2 regions of the Parabacteroides sp. AF14-59 genome follow, and region 2 is predicted to be linked to the other one. Evidence: riboswitches for the same ligand, from Rfam matches in the RefSeq annotation. Region 2 holds a riboswitch; the other holds the start of a gene.

Region 1 (7,896 bases), on a different contig from region 2:
GTACAGCAACGGAACAGGAGGGTTAATATAATCAAATAAAACTTGCAAAGGGAAAAGTAAGTGACTTACATCTGCATTTGTCACATGCGACAAAAGAGATGTAAAAAGGGCCAGATTATGCCCGTTGCATCCGCAATCGTGAGAAGACGAGCTTTTATGGTTATGTTCAGTCAACGATTTGAAACAAGGCATACCGTTACTGTGGTGGTGATGTGGCACCACAACCGAAAGCAGCATGATGATACTTGCCACCAACATTATGTAACGGATTATATGTTTCTTCGCTCTCATGATTTATGTTGCAAAAGTAAAAAGTTTATTTTGCAACTCAAAGGCAAACAGCAGATATATAGAAAAAAAAGACCGGCCGAGAGTCACCTCCCAGCCGGACAGTTGTTCATGGTATTAGCATTAGTGGTCTACTCATTCTGATTATACAAGCAAATGTTTGGTTAGGTCAATAATTTATAAACAAAAAATCTAAGACTAAAATAAAATAAAGTTCATCCATTCTAATGCTATTTCAATTAACATCACTTAGTATTAATATTAAACTGCAATAACTATTCGTTCAAACCATCATTGCCGTCTCTCTTAATTGAGATATGCGAATTTACGAAGCAAATACGGGAGTTCTATTTCGCAAATAAGGTATTTTGAGACGCGTCTATTTCTCATTCAAGTATTTACCGACTCGTCTTTTTCGAAAATAAGTAACATGGAGACACTTTAACGTCTATTGTTGCGTTTTCCGAAACAATACGCATTGTTTATTGTTTAATAATTGAACATATATATTATTTAAAAGGGAGAATTGGAATGAATACAGATGTATTAAATACAAATCTGATCGAGGTAATGAAAGATAAAATTCCGGATGGGGTCAACTTGGCGAATACCCTGATGGATATTCTTTATATAGGAAAAGAAGCCGTATACAGAAGATTACGCGGCGAAGTCCCTTTCACCCTCAATGAAGCTTCTATAATTTCAAAGAAATTGGGAGTTTCCCTGGATCAGATCGTGGGTATAAGCTATACCAATAACGCAATGTTCGACCTGAATCTTTTACATTATTCAGATCCTATCAAAACGTATTACGCGATTCTTGACCACTACGTTGAATTATTTGAATCCTTACGGGATGATCCGACCTCGGAACTTAGTACGGCTTCAAATATGATCCCCCAGACTTATTACCTGAAATACGATAATTTGTCCAGGTTCCGGCTATTCAAATGGATGTACCAGAATGAAAAGGTAAATTGTGTAAAGAACTTTTCAGAACTGAACATACCAGACGATCTCAAACGCGCCCAAAAGGCATTCGTAGAAGCGAGCTCATATATACAGACTACGCATTATATATGGGATAGCATGATGTTTCATTATCTGGTGAACGACATAAAGTATTTCGCCAGTGTTCATTTAATTACAGAAGAAGAAGTCACCAAACTACAGGAGGAACTCCTGCAACTATTAGACGATCTGGAAACAATCGCTTCCAGAGGGAAATTTGATTCGGGAAAGGATATACATATATATATATCCAACATCAATTTTGAAGCCACATACAGCTATGTGGAAACATCGAACTTGCAATTAAGTCTGATCCGGATTTTTTCAATCAACTCGATCACTTCGAGGGATAAAGAGATGTGCAAAAATATGAAGGAATGGATTCAGTCCTTACGTAAATTCTCCACGATGATATCCGAAAGCGGCGAAATGCAACGGATACAGTTCTTCAAAAAACAACGGGAGATTGTAGAGAATATGTAAAAAGGCATGAGTTTTTATGTTACTATAATTGAAAAAGGACGGTTATCTTCTATAGATTTCCGTCCTTTTCATATGATATCATTATCTGATCTTACTTATCCAGCTTTTCACAGATAAGTTCTGCGGCTTTCTTTCCGCTCATCAGCATACCGCCGAAGATCGGTCCCATACGGAAACTTCCGCTAACTCCGTTGGCAGCCATACCGGAAACAAATAATCCCGGATAGATCTCTTTTGTGTTTTCAACGGTAGTCTGTTCACCCAGTTCCACATTCAATGAACGTTCACCGATCACACCGCCTGTCGGGGTATTCAGTCGGATATCGTTCTTGCGGGCAACTGTACGGGCTACTTCGCAGTCATGTCCTGTACCTTCCAATACAGCTTTAGCCATAATAGTCAGCGGGTCCACATGCATACCTTCGCGGATTACCGGAGCCCAGTTCACTACAACACCGGCTACGGCATCGTTATGGAATACTACGTCTTCCACCGAATAACAGTTAAAGATAGTAGCACCGGCTTTTGTTGCCTGATAGATCAATGCAGAAGTAGTATGAACTGAATCCATTATATAAGTACCGTTGCCTGCATCATGATAAGAAACACCCAGTTCCTTTACGATCGGCATAGCTTCTTCCTGTACGACAATATCATTAAACATCATAGCACCGCCCCACATACCTCCGCCGGGAGCCAGTTTACGGTCGAAAAGAGCCACTTTCTTACCGGCTTTAGCCAGATAATAAGCTGCTACGATACCGGAAGGGCCACCACCTACGATAGCCACATCAATTGATAAGTTGCTCTTCAGTTTTGCAAAATAAGAGTCAATAATTCCTGTTGAAACGATCTGTTCCATTACATTAAATAATTAGTGTTTAAACATCAGAGAGCACATAGAGGTAAAGCTCTCCTTTATTTAGCAATTCTACCGATTCTCCCTTCACGGCATTACCCGGGCAGGTTCTATGGGTATAATCTCAGCCTGTATATTAAGGCACCCCTATGATAAGTCGCAGCAAAGATAATAAATTATCCGAAATGTGGCGGCCGCTTATTCATTTTCCGTTCAACAAAGTCTTTGATAAACCCTACTGTTTCGTCTACACCCAATACAGATACATCGATAGAGAAATTATAGGAAGAAGCGACTCCCCACTCTTTATTGGTGTAATAATTATAGTAAGCGGCACGCGATTTGTCGGTTTTCATCATCAGTTCTTTTGCCTGCTCGACAGTTACATCTTGTCTTTCTATAATACGCTGGATACGATGTTCGGGAGTGGTATGAATAAAGAAACTCAGGCAGTCGGGATCGTCACGCAGGATATAGTCTGCACAACGTCCTACCAAGACACACGACTGCTCAGCCGCCAACTTGCGGATAGCGTCACTCTGAAACTTGAATAATCCGTCGTTCGATAAGATATCGTTGTAAGGTGTAAACATTCCCATATAGGAATATCCCATCGTAAATGCATATGACAGTCCGCTGGAAGCCCGTTCGTCCGCTTTCTCAAAAAACTCCTCACTCAAGCCGCTCTCTTTCGCTGCTATCGCCATCAGTTCCTTATCATAATAAGCGATGCCCAGCGCTTTCGCCAACTTCTGCCCTACTTCTCGTCCACCGCTGCCAAATTGACGGCCAATGGTCAATATGATCTTGTTATCCATAAATTTATTCAAGATTACCTTTTAAGAATTCTTCTCTACACATAAATACCGTCCCTTTCTATATTACGTTTTAATAGAGCATTCATATTATCACGCAAGCGAACAATATCTATTTTACAATGCAATAGTTCCTCCAACTCATATTTGATGTTCAACAGAATGAAACCGTCAGGTTCTTTCATCTCTACACAAACATCCAAATCACTATCTTCTTTTTGTTCGTTACGAGACACTGAACCGAAAATACCTAAACGAACAATTCCATATTGTTCCGCCATCCGTTGCTTATACAAACGGAGCAATTCTAAATATTCATTTCTAGTTTTCATATTCATTTTATCTCGTTACAACACAAAGATAAGAGTTCCTGTCCTTATTTACAAACAGTAGTAAACTAATATTTATTGTTTAAACTTCCTGAATTGATTTACCAATACAATTGCTGTTACGACCGTTGCGATCGTGTCGGCTACCGGCATACTGATCCAGACACCTAACGTTCCGAAGAAACGGGGAAGGATGATCAAACAAGGGATCAGGAACAATAACTGACGGGTAAGCGACAAAAAGATCGCTTTCTTTGACATACCGATCGAAAGGAAGAAGTTGGTTGCCACCATCTGGAACCCCACGATCGGGAAGACGGCAAATACGATATGAAGACCGAACACGGCAGCTTTCACCAATTCATCGTCGGTTGTAAACATATTCACGATCAGAGTCGGGAACAACTGGCATAACAGGAAACCCGTCGTTGCAACGCCTATCGCCCACTTCATCGTCAGCTTGGTCACTTCCGTCACACGAGGATATAAACGGGCGCCGAAATTATATCCGGCAATCGGCTGCATACCCTGGTTGAAGCCCATAATGATCATTACAAACAGGAAGATGATACGGTTTACAATACCATAGGCCCCGATAGCCATATCTCCGCCATACTCCTTCAATCCACGGTTGATCAGGATAACGATCAGACAAGAACAGAGATTCATCAGGAAAGGAGACATACCGATATACAGGATACCTTTTACTATCTCCTTCTTCAATTTATAAATACCTTTCTTAAAATGAAGCAATTGCGTCGGTCTGGAAAAATGGATCATCTGTCCGGTCAGTGAAATTACCTGAGAAATCACAGTAGCCCATGCGGAACCTTTGATTCCCCAGCCGAATCCAAAGATAAAGATCGGATTCAATATACAGTTTATCACGACCGAAGCCAGTGTCGCATACATGGCCAGTTTCGGGAAACCGGATGAACGCAATACGGCATTCAATCCCAAATACATGTGTGTGACCACATTTCCATAGAGAATGATCTGCATATAATCGCGTGCATACGATATCGTATTCTCACTAGCCCCGAAGAAATAAAGGATCGGATCGAGAAGGAACAAAAAGACAAAGGTAAAAGCGACGCCGAGAAGAACATTCAGCACTAATACATTGCCGAGAACCCGGTTTGCACCTTCGTAATCTTTCTGCCCTAATTTAACAGACACAAGCGTAGAAGCCCCTACCCCGACCAACGAACCGAAAGCTGCCGCCAGGTTCATAAGCGGAAAGGTCAGAGCCAGACCGGAGATAGCCAGCGGCCCAACCCCATGTCCGATAAAAATACTGTCTGCCATATTATAAAGCGAAGATGCCGTCATGGCGATAATCGCCGGAATAGCGTATTGCGTAAGCAGTTTTCCAATACGTTCGGTACCTAATACCAGAGGAGAGTTTTCTTTTGCCATAAAAACCAATTGATATGCAAAGGTACGGATATTTCCGATTAATTTTTACCTTTGTTCTACTATAATAGTTTAAAAGATGGCAGAGAACTTAATCATAAGCGTTGGAAATAAAGAGCAGCAGTATCAAACACTATTCCCCCAGATAGAGTCATTACTGGCTGGTGAAAACGACACAATCGCCAATATGGCAAATGTAGCAGCGGCACTGAAACAGACATTCAATTTCTTTTGGGTCGGTTTCTATATCGTCAAAGACGATATGCTGGTGCTCGCTCCTTTTCAGGGACCGATAGCTTGCACACGTATCCGGTATGGCAAAGGTGTTTGCGGTACGGCATGGAAAGAAGCAGCCACTCAAATTGTTCCAGACGTAGATCTATTCCCCGGACATATAGCCTGTAACTCCGATTCGAAATCTGAAATTGTAGTTCCGGTTATTCGTGACGGGAAAGTGGTAGCTGTACTCGATATCGACAGCGATGAGTTGAATAGTTTCGATGAGACAGATGCTGTTTATCTGGAGAAGATATGCCGGTTGATTTAATATAGAATATTTTTCTTAATCAGCTCTGCAAGTTCGAATTAACCTCCATACCTAACTGTAAACTTCACAGGGGTTATTTTGTTGGATATATGAAAAGGAATGGTTATCTTTGTAATACTGAATCAATTCTTATGAGGAGAAGCGAAATCGTTGAACAGATCAAAAAAACAGTAGCCAGCATAGCACCTACAGCTAAAACGATACTGTTTGGTTCGGAAGCACGTGGAGAAGCGCGTTCCGATAGTGATATTGATTTGCTTATATTGATAGATGGCGATAAGATCACATTGGAACAAGAAGAGGCAATAACACTTCCTTTATATGAACTGGAGCTAAAAACAGGTGTTATTATCAGTCCGATAGTTATGTTGAAAAAAATATGGGAAAACCGTCCTTTCAAAACTCCTTTTTATATAAATGTGATAAATGAAGGAATCGTATTATGAAAGAAATTTTAGATGAAGAGAGTAAAAAAGCCTTGATCGTTTACAGAATGCAACGTTCTCATGAAACACTGAAAGAAGCAAAAGTTATGATACGAGAGACTTTCTATAATGCAGCTGTCAATCGTTTGTATTACGCATGTTATTATGCAACTGTAGCACTTTTATTAAAATACGATATCCAAACCCAAACTCATAATGGTGTAAAAACAATGTTAGGATTACATTTTGTATCCACAGGAAAAATGTCCGTAAAAATCGGAAAAACATTCAATACATTGTTTGAGAAAAGGCAGAGTGGAGATTATGACGATTTTGTATATTGTGACGAAGATATGGTTAATGAGTTATATCCTCAAGCAGAAAAGTTTATAGATACAATAAATGAGTTATTGGAATAACATTCCTATAAATGTACTAAATGGCACACAAAATACAGAGAAGGCTGATGACCATTTTATCTGATCTGCGTAAACCTGTCTGATTTGTATTCTGTGTGCCATTAATATTTTTAGAAGACAATCTCCACCTTCCCATAACAAGGGTTAGCCTCCAATGTCTTACAATAATTTCCCCAGGCAATTTCCGGATAATCCCAACGGTTGTTGACGTACAGGATCAACTGACCATCTGCGCGCTTACTTGAACGGCAGGCAACAGTGGCATCCGGTGAAAGAACCGATAAGCCTTTTCCTGTATTACCGGCATTCAACGTATAGAAATAGATATTTTCCTTCATCCCTTTTGCCATCTGAGTAAGCGGGCGATCGCAATTCGCTCCGGCATCTGCCCAATAATAATAATTGTGCGTATCACTCTGCCAGGGTTGTTCCGGACGGGCTCCATAAGGCACTTTGTTCGGATTATAGAGAGAGGTTTCTCCTTCATTGCCTGCAAAAGCACCGGAAGGATAATAGCTCCAATGTCCCCGGCGTTTCCATTTCAGCCGGTCCATCGTTTCAGGAAGATAGAAAGAAAGACCTGTTTCACGCAAGAAACCATTCGGTTGTCCGTTCGTCAGATAATTGATCTCCATACGTCCTTCGGGAGAGATCAATAGACGGATATCCGTATCCACATCATTATAACGACCGTTCAGGATAACCAGGACATTATCGCCTTGTTTTGTATAAGTGATGCTCTGCTTCTGCCAGTCGGCATCCGATGTAAGGAACTTGGTTGCACTCTTACGCACTTCGGCTCCCGTCAGATGATTCAGATTGATATCCAGATTCAGGAAAGGACCTTTTTCTATAAAGACCTGTCCGTCCGCCGTTGCATGACAGATCAGGCCGGTTTCTTTACTGAACGGGATTTCAAAACGATCGCCTTTTACCACGATACGGTCAGCACTTTCCTCGACCAGTAGCGAACCTTTACGATCCGGTTGCGGCAGTGTGATTTTAGGTTGCCCTAATGTGACAAGCGAGGCATCGATCAAATCTCCCTCCGCTGTAAGGAAACTGACAAGCAGTTCGCCGCCTTCTTTCCAGTCTTCAGCGGGAAGGATCAGGACACCTTTCTGATGCGGTTCGATGGAAGCCATCCGGATATCTTTTTCTATACCGTTATATTGGTAATGTACTTTTATCTCATTCAGGTTCGTATGATCGAAACGGTTATATACCGGAAGAACCAGACGTTCACCCGTTGTATAATCACTGACCTGCTCCGCTAACAGGCGTACAGGTGAATAGGCTTTCTT
Region 2 (7,896 bases):
TAAAACAAGAATACATTAGTTCTTTTAGAACTATGAACACGCCAGATTTAAACGTCAGAATCTAAAGCATTCTATACACATTTTAAACAAAATAGAGTAAAAAGCCAAAAGAAGGGGACCAAGAGAGAGCCTCATTTATTAATAAAATCAATTATTATGTTGAAAAACTTCAAACCTGTCAGTTTGATTCTTGTCGCAGGAGCGATGACACTTCCCGTAAGTGCATATGCTGACTTAGCGCCAGAGAAACATGAAACCGCAGTTTCCCAGCAGAGTGGGAAAGTCATCGGTACTGTAGAAGATGATTTCGGCCCGATTGCCGGAGCATCTGTAGTTGTGAAAGGAACCACAAATGGAACTATTACCGACAATGATGGTAATTTTACATTGAACGGAGTAAAGAATGGAGATATCATCCAGATATCTTTCATCGGGTATGCCACAAGAGAGATGCCATATACCGGCCAATCTTCTCTTTCTATCAAACTTTCTGAAGATACTCAGAAGCTGGACGAAGTAGTCGTTACCGCCATGGGTATCAGGAAAGATGCCAAAAAGCTGGGGTATGCAGTCAGTACAATCGATGCCGGAGAGTTGATCAAAACCGGAACTCCCGACTTCGCCACATCATTGTATGGTAAGGCTTCCGGTGTGCGCATACAGGCTGCTCCGGGTGGTGGAACCTCTTCTGTATCCATCTCAGTGCGCGGTCTGTCGTCTATCACCGGTACAACACAGCCATTGATTGTAATGGACGGTGTGCCCATTCACAACGGTGACGCCAACAAAGACGGATACTGGACCAACCAGCGTGTAGAATCGAACGGTATGGTCGATATCAACCCCGAAGATATCGAAAGTATCTCCATCCTGAAAGGGGCTGCCGCCTCAGCCCTGTACGGTTCGGAAGCTGCTAACGGTGTTGTAATGATCACCTCCAAAAGTGGTAAAGGACAAAGTGGTCTGGGTGTAGACTTCAGTGCAAACTTAAGCTTTGATAAAGTAGCCTACATGCCCAATATCCAGAAAGAATTCGGGCCGGGCTATGATAATGCCCTATTGTCCACCGCCAGTGATTTTGAGAAACAGACCGGATTCCAGAACACCCGTACCGACCGGAACGGTAACCAGGTGATCAGTCCGCGTAACACCTATTACTCATGGGGACGTCCGTACGACTATACGACACAGTTATACAACTGGAACGGAGTAACCCGTACCCATGCACCTATCGACCACAACCAGTGGAACGATGTTTTCCAGACAGGTATCAACCAGACTTATAACCTGGCTATTACCAACGGTACGGAAAAAGGAAATCTGCGTTTCTCCTACACCTATGTAGACAATACCCCTACGCAGTTGAACTCACATAACAACAAGCACAACTTTGCATTATCTGGTAGCGCCAATATCCTGAAAAACTTAAAAGTAGATTATTCGGCCAACTATATGCGCCAGCATGTAAAGAACCGTGCTTACCGTATCAGCCGACTGCTGACAAACTATCAGGGTATGTTCACCGGTTACGATGATATCGCGGCTTTAAAGAACAGCACAGTGACCAGTCTCGGCTACATGAACACAAACTACAACAGCAACACATTGACCCCAGATGAAGCATGGGATTGGAATCCGGCAGGCTATCAGATGGCAACCGAATATTTCTGGAATATCTTCGGCAAAGAACAGTTGGAAGACAACAACCGTTTCATCGCCAGTGTGACGCCATCATGGGAAATAATTCCGGGTCTGACCGCACGCGGACGTTTGTCAACCGACTTGACATACAACGTGATTGAAAGCAAAAACTCGACAGAAACCCCGAACGTATTCAGACAGCCGGGCAATTACACCGGATACTATGGGTTGAAAAACTCCAAGTATGAAATCTACTACGGCGACCTTATGTTGATGTTTGACCGTACATTTGCCGAAAAATATAATGTCAGCGCAAATGCCGGTTGGTCTGCCCGCCAGGAAAATCAGTACGACACATCCGTGGGTACCCGCGGCGGTCTGAGCGTTGAAAACTGGTTTCACCTGAACTCTTCAGGTTTAACACCGGCAAACCCCGGCATGAAAAAAGCATCCCTGTTAAAACAAGCCTTCTTCGCCACAGCATCATTCGGTTATGACAGCTGGGCTTATGTGGAAGGTACGGTTCGCCAGGAAAAATCATCCACGCTGGCTCCCGGCTCCAACACATTCGTTTATCCTTCAGTCAACGGTAGTATCATTTATTCATCCTTGCTGAAAGACCTCAACCCCAGCTGGCTGGATTATGGTAAAATACGTCTCAGCTACGGTGTGGTAGGTAACGCACCTGAACTTTACAGAGCCGCTACCGGTTACAATCAGAGTGCAGTCGGAAGCTATATTTACAACCAAGTTCCACAATCTCTTGGAAACAACGAGATACAGCCGGAACAAAAGTATGAATTCGAATTAGGTTGGGAAAACAAATTCCTCGGCAACCGTTTAGGTTTCGAACTTTCTTTCTACAGTAATGTGGTGAAAGATCAGATCCTTCAGACTACGACGTCTGCTTCCTCGGGAGGTACTTCCATCCTGATGAACGTCGGCGAGTTGAAAAACCGCGGTGTTGAAATGTCTCTGTACGGTACTCCTATTCAAACCAAAGACTGGACATGGGATGTCCGTGCAAACTGGGCATGGAATAAGAACGAAGTAACCAAACTGATCGACGGCGTCAGCTCTATCGACCATTCTACAGTGGATAACGGAGCAGCAGTGCTTCAATCATCCGTAGGCCGCCCGATGGGTGACTGGTATGTATATGGAACGGTAAAAGATGAAAACGGTAATAAAATCGTTGACGACAACGGTTTGTATATCGTAGACTATACAGAGCGCCAAAAAGCAGGAAATGCCATGCCGAAAGTAGTCGGAGGATTCAGTACATCATTGAACTACAAAGACTTCTATCTGGATGCAACAATCGACTTCCGTATTGGCGGTGATGTAATGAACTTGCCTTACCAGTACATGACAGAACTGGGTATCCTGGATTGTACGCTGGACAACCGTGACGCATCCCGTGGCGGTCTTACCTGGTATGCAGACGGCAACGACTTGTCAGACCCCTCCAAACGTCACCTGACCGATCAGGCTGCCGGAACAACAGTGAACGGCAATATGGTTTACGATAATGGTGTGATCCAGCCGGGTGTTAAACAGGACGGCAGTCAAAACAATACGATTATTACAGCCGGTGAAGTCTATTACAACCAATATGGATGGGGATATTCCGGTAATATCACTTACGAAAATGCGATACAGAAAAACTCTTATGTAAAAATGCGCGAATTGAGCCTTGGTTACAGATTACCTAAAAACATCACCAGCAAATTCGGCTGCAAAAACCTGATGGTTTCCGTATACGGTCGTAACCTCTTCTACTTCTATAAGAGCTTGAAAGAATTCGATGCGGAATGTACTGACGGAACGACCTGGATCAGCCAGGCACAGATTGGCGGTTCTACAGCCACAACACGTTCATTCGGCTTCTCAGTACGTGCAAGCTTCTAATCGACGAAATAAATATAGAATAATAAAATTGAAAGATTTATGAAAAAAATATATGCACTCGCACTCGGATGCGCAGCCTTACTGGCAACGTCTTCCTGCAGTGACGACAAATTTACGGACCAATACCAGGATCCGTCGAAAACGCAAAAGGTGACATGTCCGGCTTTAATGGTCGGTGTCTGGCAAGCCTCCAATACATGGATGAATCCGGTTTATTACAGATACTATGTATCTTCCACCACTTCCGGCCTGTTCTCCGGCGTTATCGGCCATACAAACAGCAAGGACCGCTTTGCCGGTGCCGGACAGGGTTATTTCAACGAACGTTGGAGAAACTTCTACAATACACTGACTCAGTTCAGAGTATTGGAAAGCGAATTCAATAATCTCCCGGAAGAAGAAAAAGAAGATTACCGTATCTTCTTCCTGCTGGGACGTACTGTGATGGAAGAACAATTGTATGAAGTGTGTTCTGCCTGGGGAGGAGTTCCATTCTCTGAAGCCGGTACATTATGGGCAACCGGGAATGTTGCGACCTCCAAACCCAAATACGATTCGGACATCGATTTGTACCGGATGATCCTGACCGACCTGGACGAAGTCAATACATATCTTAACGGCCGTTCGCTTCCATCTAATGCCAGTACTTTCCTGAGCGCAGAAGATTACGTAAACAACGGAGATGTTTCCTTATGGCGGAAATATGTAAACTCATTGCGTTTACGTGTTGCTACCCATCTTGCCTCCAACGGCGATCTGGTCAACGAAGCCCGTACAGCGATCAAGACGATGTTGGAAAACCCGGGAACTTATCCTATGGTAGATGTCAATTCTGATAATATTACTGTACCACAGACCGACGACGATCAGTTCGACTTCGACCGTGACCTGCAGAATGCAATCGAAAACACCCGCTATAACCGCATGTCAGGTGCTATGCAACGTGCCTTAAATGCAAACACAAACAATGAAGACCCCCGTCTGGAAGTGTTATACGACAGTAACTGGAACAACGAGTATATCGGCCTCGACCCGAAAGAAACCATTACGGACCAGGAAACGAACCTGAGTATCTCGACACACGGTACTGCTAAATATTACGCCGCACTGGATACATCGACCTTCACCCGTAACCCGGGATTCCCTGGTCTCTGGATGACAGCTGCCGAAGTTTCTTTTATGAAGGCGGAAGCTTATGCCAACAACTGGGCCAGCGGCAATGCCAAAAGTGAATTCATAAATGCTATGAAACTCTCTACCGAGTTTTATTTCGACCTGAATTCTACAGGAACTTTCCGCGATGCACTGACAGCTCCGTCCGCTTCTGTCGTAGAAGCGTATGCCGAAACACAGTGGGATGCCAGCAATCCTCAGAAGAGTATTCTGACACAACGCTGGATACATCATGGCGCAATCCAGGAATATGAAGCCTGGAACGTCGTTCGTCGTACCGGTTATCCGGAAATTTATTTCAAACGTGATAACCAGTCCGTTGCCACTCCCCTGCCTCTCGACCGCATCCAGTATCCGTCTGACGAAAAAGACTATAACCCGGATAATCTGAATGCCCACCTGGGAGGTAAGGAAGATTCCTGGTACACTCCGCTGAACTGGATGAAGAGTACATGGTATACAACGATTGAATAGCATACAGAAAATATCCACAGTAAATAATTACAACATAATTGATGGTAGATTGTGGAACAGAAACCGCCCCGAAGTGATTCGCGGCGGTTTTACCATTTGTACAATCCCCTAACTTTCCTTACCTTTGCCATCCGAATACAAAGGGGTGCTTGCAGCGTACCGAATATCGTACGTACCGCAGGCTGAGATTATACCCATATTACCTGATACGGATAATGCCGCCGAAGGGAATTGTAAAACATGGTATACTTCTTCACACAACACTCCTCTCCTATTCATTTATCAGTTTTTAAACAATAAGGTAAAAAGGATGAAAAGTGTATTATTATTTATTGCCGGTTCGCTGGCCACATGGGCCACAGCGGAAAATCAACCGGATCCTGTCGATTCTTTAAAAATTTCACGCGATCTGTCGCTGGACGAAGTAGTCGTCACAGCCACCCGGGTAGCCAAAGGGACTCCGGTAGCCTACAGCGAAGTATCCAGAAACGAACTCACCCGCAAAAACGACGGCCAGGGTATTCCCTATCTGATCTCTCAATCTCCGTCTGTCATCATGACTTCAGATGCAGGGACAGGGATCGGTTATTCCGGTTTCCGTATCCGCGGAACAGACGCCAACCGTATCAACATCACAGTAAATGGCGTGCCGGTCAACGACTCCGAATCACATACGGTCTTTTGGGCGAACATGTCCGACTTTGCCTCATCTGTCGACAACATACAGATACAACGCGGAGCCGGAACATCCACTAACGGAGCCGCAGCCTTCGGGGCTACCGTAGCCATGCAGACACAGAAGCCGGACCTGAAATCTTATGCTGAATATTCCCTTTCGGCAGGTTCGTTCGGAACCGTTAAAAACTCAGTGAAGCTGGGAACCGGATTGCTCCATGACCATTTCGTGTTCGATGCCCGTTATTCCAATGTACAAAGTGACGGATATATCGACCGGGCAACAGCCAATATGCATTCTTACTTCGGTTCCAGTACTTATTACGGAGATAACACGCTGGTCCGTTTCCTGACTTTCGGAAATATAGAGAAGACGTATCAGGCATGGAACGGCGTTCCCTCCTCTCTTCTGAACAGCGACCGAACCTACAATCCGTGCGGAGAATACGAAGAAAACGGAATCAAAAAGTTTTACAACAACCAGACTGACAATTACTGGCAACAGAACTATCATCTGATGGCCAGCCAACGCCTGGGTGACTTGTGGAACATGAACCTGACTCTCCATTATACACATGGGGAAGGGTATTACGAAGATTATAAAGCAGATTCAGATTTCGAAAAATACCAATTACCCGAATACATAAACGGAAAAGGCGATACCATCCGCAAATCAGACCTCGTCCGCCGTAAATGGCTGGATAATGATTTCTATGGCGTTGTCTACAGTGCAAACTACCGTTCCGAACGTCTTCAGATGAGTTTCGGTTCGGCTGTAAACAAATATGTAGGCGACCATTTCGGCCGTGTCATGTGGGTAAAGAGCGGAGAAGCACTTCCACAGCCAGACTACGAATATTACCGTAACAGAGGAAACAAATTGGACTATAACTTTTATGTAAAAGGCAACTACCGGTTTCACCCGTATCTGAACGGATATCTCGACCTGCAATACCGCGGTATTTATTATACCATTAAAGGAAGTGACGACAAAGCCCGCGGTGACGTCGATGTAGACAAGCACTGGAATTTTTTCAACCCGAAAGCGGGCATCAATTTCCAGAAAGACGGCCATAATGCTTTCATCTCCTTCTCCGTTGCCAACCGGGAACCCAACCGTGACAATTTCACGGAAGCCAAACCCCATGAACGTCCCGCACACGAAACCCTGTACGATTATGAAGCCGGTTATAGCTTCGGTAACGAGCGTTTCCGGGTCGGTGCCAATCTCTATTTTATGGATTATAACAATCAGTTGATCCTTAGTGGCAAAATCAGCGAAATTGGTGAGGCTTTGACCAGCAATATCAAAGACAGTTATCGTATGGGTATCGAACTGACCGGAGGTGTAAGTATCACCCACTGGCTGGAATGGAATGGAAACGTTACCCTGAGCCGTAACAAAATAAAAGACTATACTCATTTTATGGACGATTATGATAACGGCGGCCAGGCTAGCGAATACCTGGGAACAACAGATATAGCCTTCTCCCCCGGTATCATTGCCAACAGTATGTTCGACTTCAATCTGAAAGGATTCTCCGCGAGTTTCAACTCACAGTTCGTAGGCCGTCAGTACATCGACAACACTTCCACCAAAGACCGTTCGATCGATCCTTACTTTGTGAACAGCCTGCGTGTTGGATATGTCTTCAAACCGAAATTCATCAAAGAGCTTGGAGTAGATGTTACGATCAACAACCTCTTTAACGAACAATATGAAACAAATGCCTGGGTTTCCACCTACACCAGCGGAGGTAAAGTCCACAAATACGACGGCTATTTCACCCAGGCAGGTACAAATGTCATGGCAAGAGTAACATTCAAATTCTGAAAAAATGGAGCAACTACTGGAATATTTTGGTGTCATAACAGGTTTTCTTTACCTGTTACTGGAGATCAGACAGCATAAAGCAATGTGGATTGTCGGTTTTATGACCTCACTGGTCTACGTTTTTGTTTTCTTCTTCTCTAAAATATATGCCGATATGGGACTGAATATCTACTATGTTGCCATCAGCA

What was found. Region 2 has a riboswitch for thiamine pyrophosphate ahead of DWW23_RS23685 (TonB-dependent receptor). Riboswitches for the same ligand answer to the same signal wherever they lie in the genome.
Region 1: another riboswitch for thiamine pyrophosphate. It lies ahead of DWW23_RS01425 (sulfide-dependent adenosine diphosphate thiazole synthase); the one in region 2 lies ahead of DWW23_RS23685 (TonB-dependent receptor).

What each region holds. Positions count from the first base shown of each region.
Region 1 is NZ_QUHH01000001.1:330,223-338,118, forward strand. It holds gene DWW23_RS01415 (DUF6769 family protein) at 1-291, opposite strand, end outside; gene DWW23_RS01420 (hypothetical protein) at 820-1,782, shown strand; gene DWW23_RS01425 (sulfide-dependent adenosine diphosphate thiazole synthase) at 1,874-2,644, opposite strand; TPP riboswitch at 2,705-2,800, opposite strand; gene DWW23_RS01430 (AAA family ATPase) at 2,818-3,459, opposite strand; gene DWW23_RS01435 (nucleotidyltransferase family protein) at 3,495-3,788, opposite strand; gene DWW23_RS01440 (MATE family efflux transporter) at 3,861-5,204, opposite strand; gene DWW23_RS01445 (GAF domain-containing protein) at 5,281-5,748, shown strand; gene DWW23_RS01450 (nucleotidyltransferase family protein) at 5,880-6,194, shown strand; gene DWW23_RS01455 (HEPN domain-containing protein) at 6,191-6,592, shown strand; gene DWW23_RS01460 (glycoside hydrolase family 2 TIM barrel-domain containing protein) at 6,703-7,896, opposite strand, start outside.
Region 2 is NZ_QUHH01000032.1:24,115-32,010, reverse strand. It holds gene DWW23_RS23695 (SusC/RagA family TonB-linked outer membrane protein) at 157-3,552, shown strand; gene DWW23_RS23690 (SusD/RagB family nutrient-binding outer membrane lipoprotein) at 3,592-5,199, shown strand; TPP riboswitch at 5,331-5,447, shown strand; gene DWW23_RS23685 (TonB-dependent receptor) at 5,510-7,708, shown strand; gene pnuC (nicotinamide riboside transporter PnuC) at 7,713-7,896, shown strand, end outside.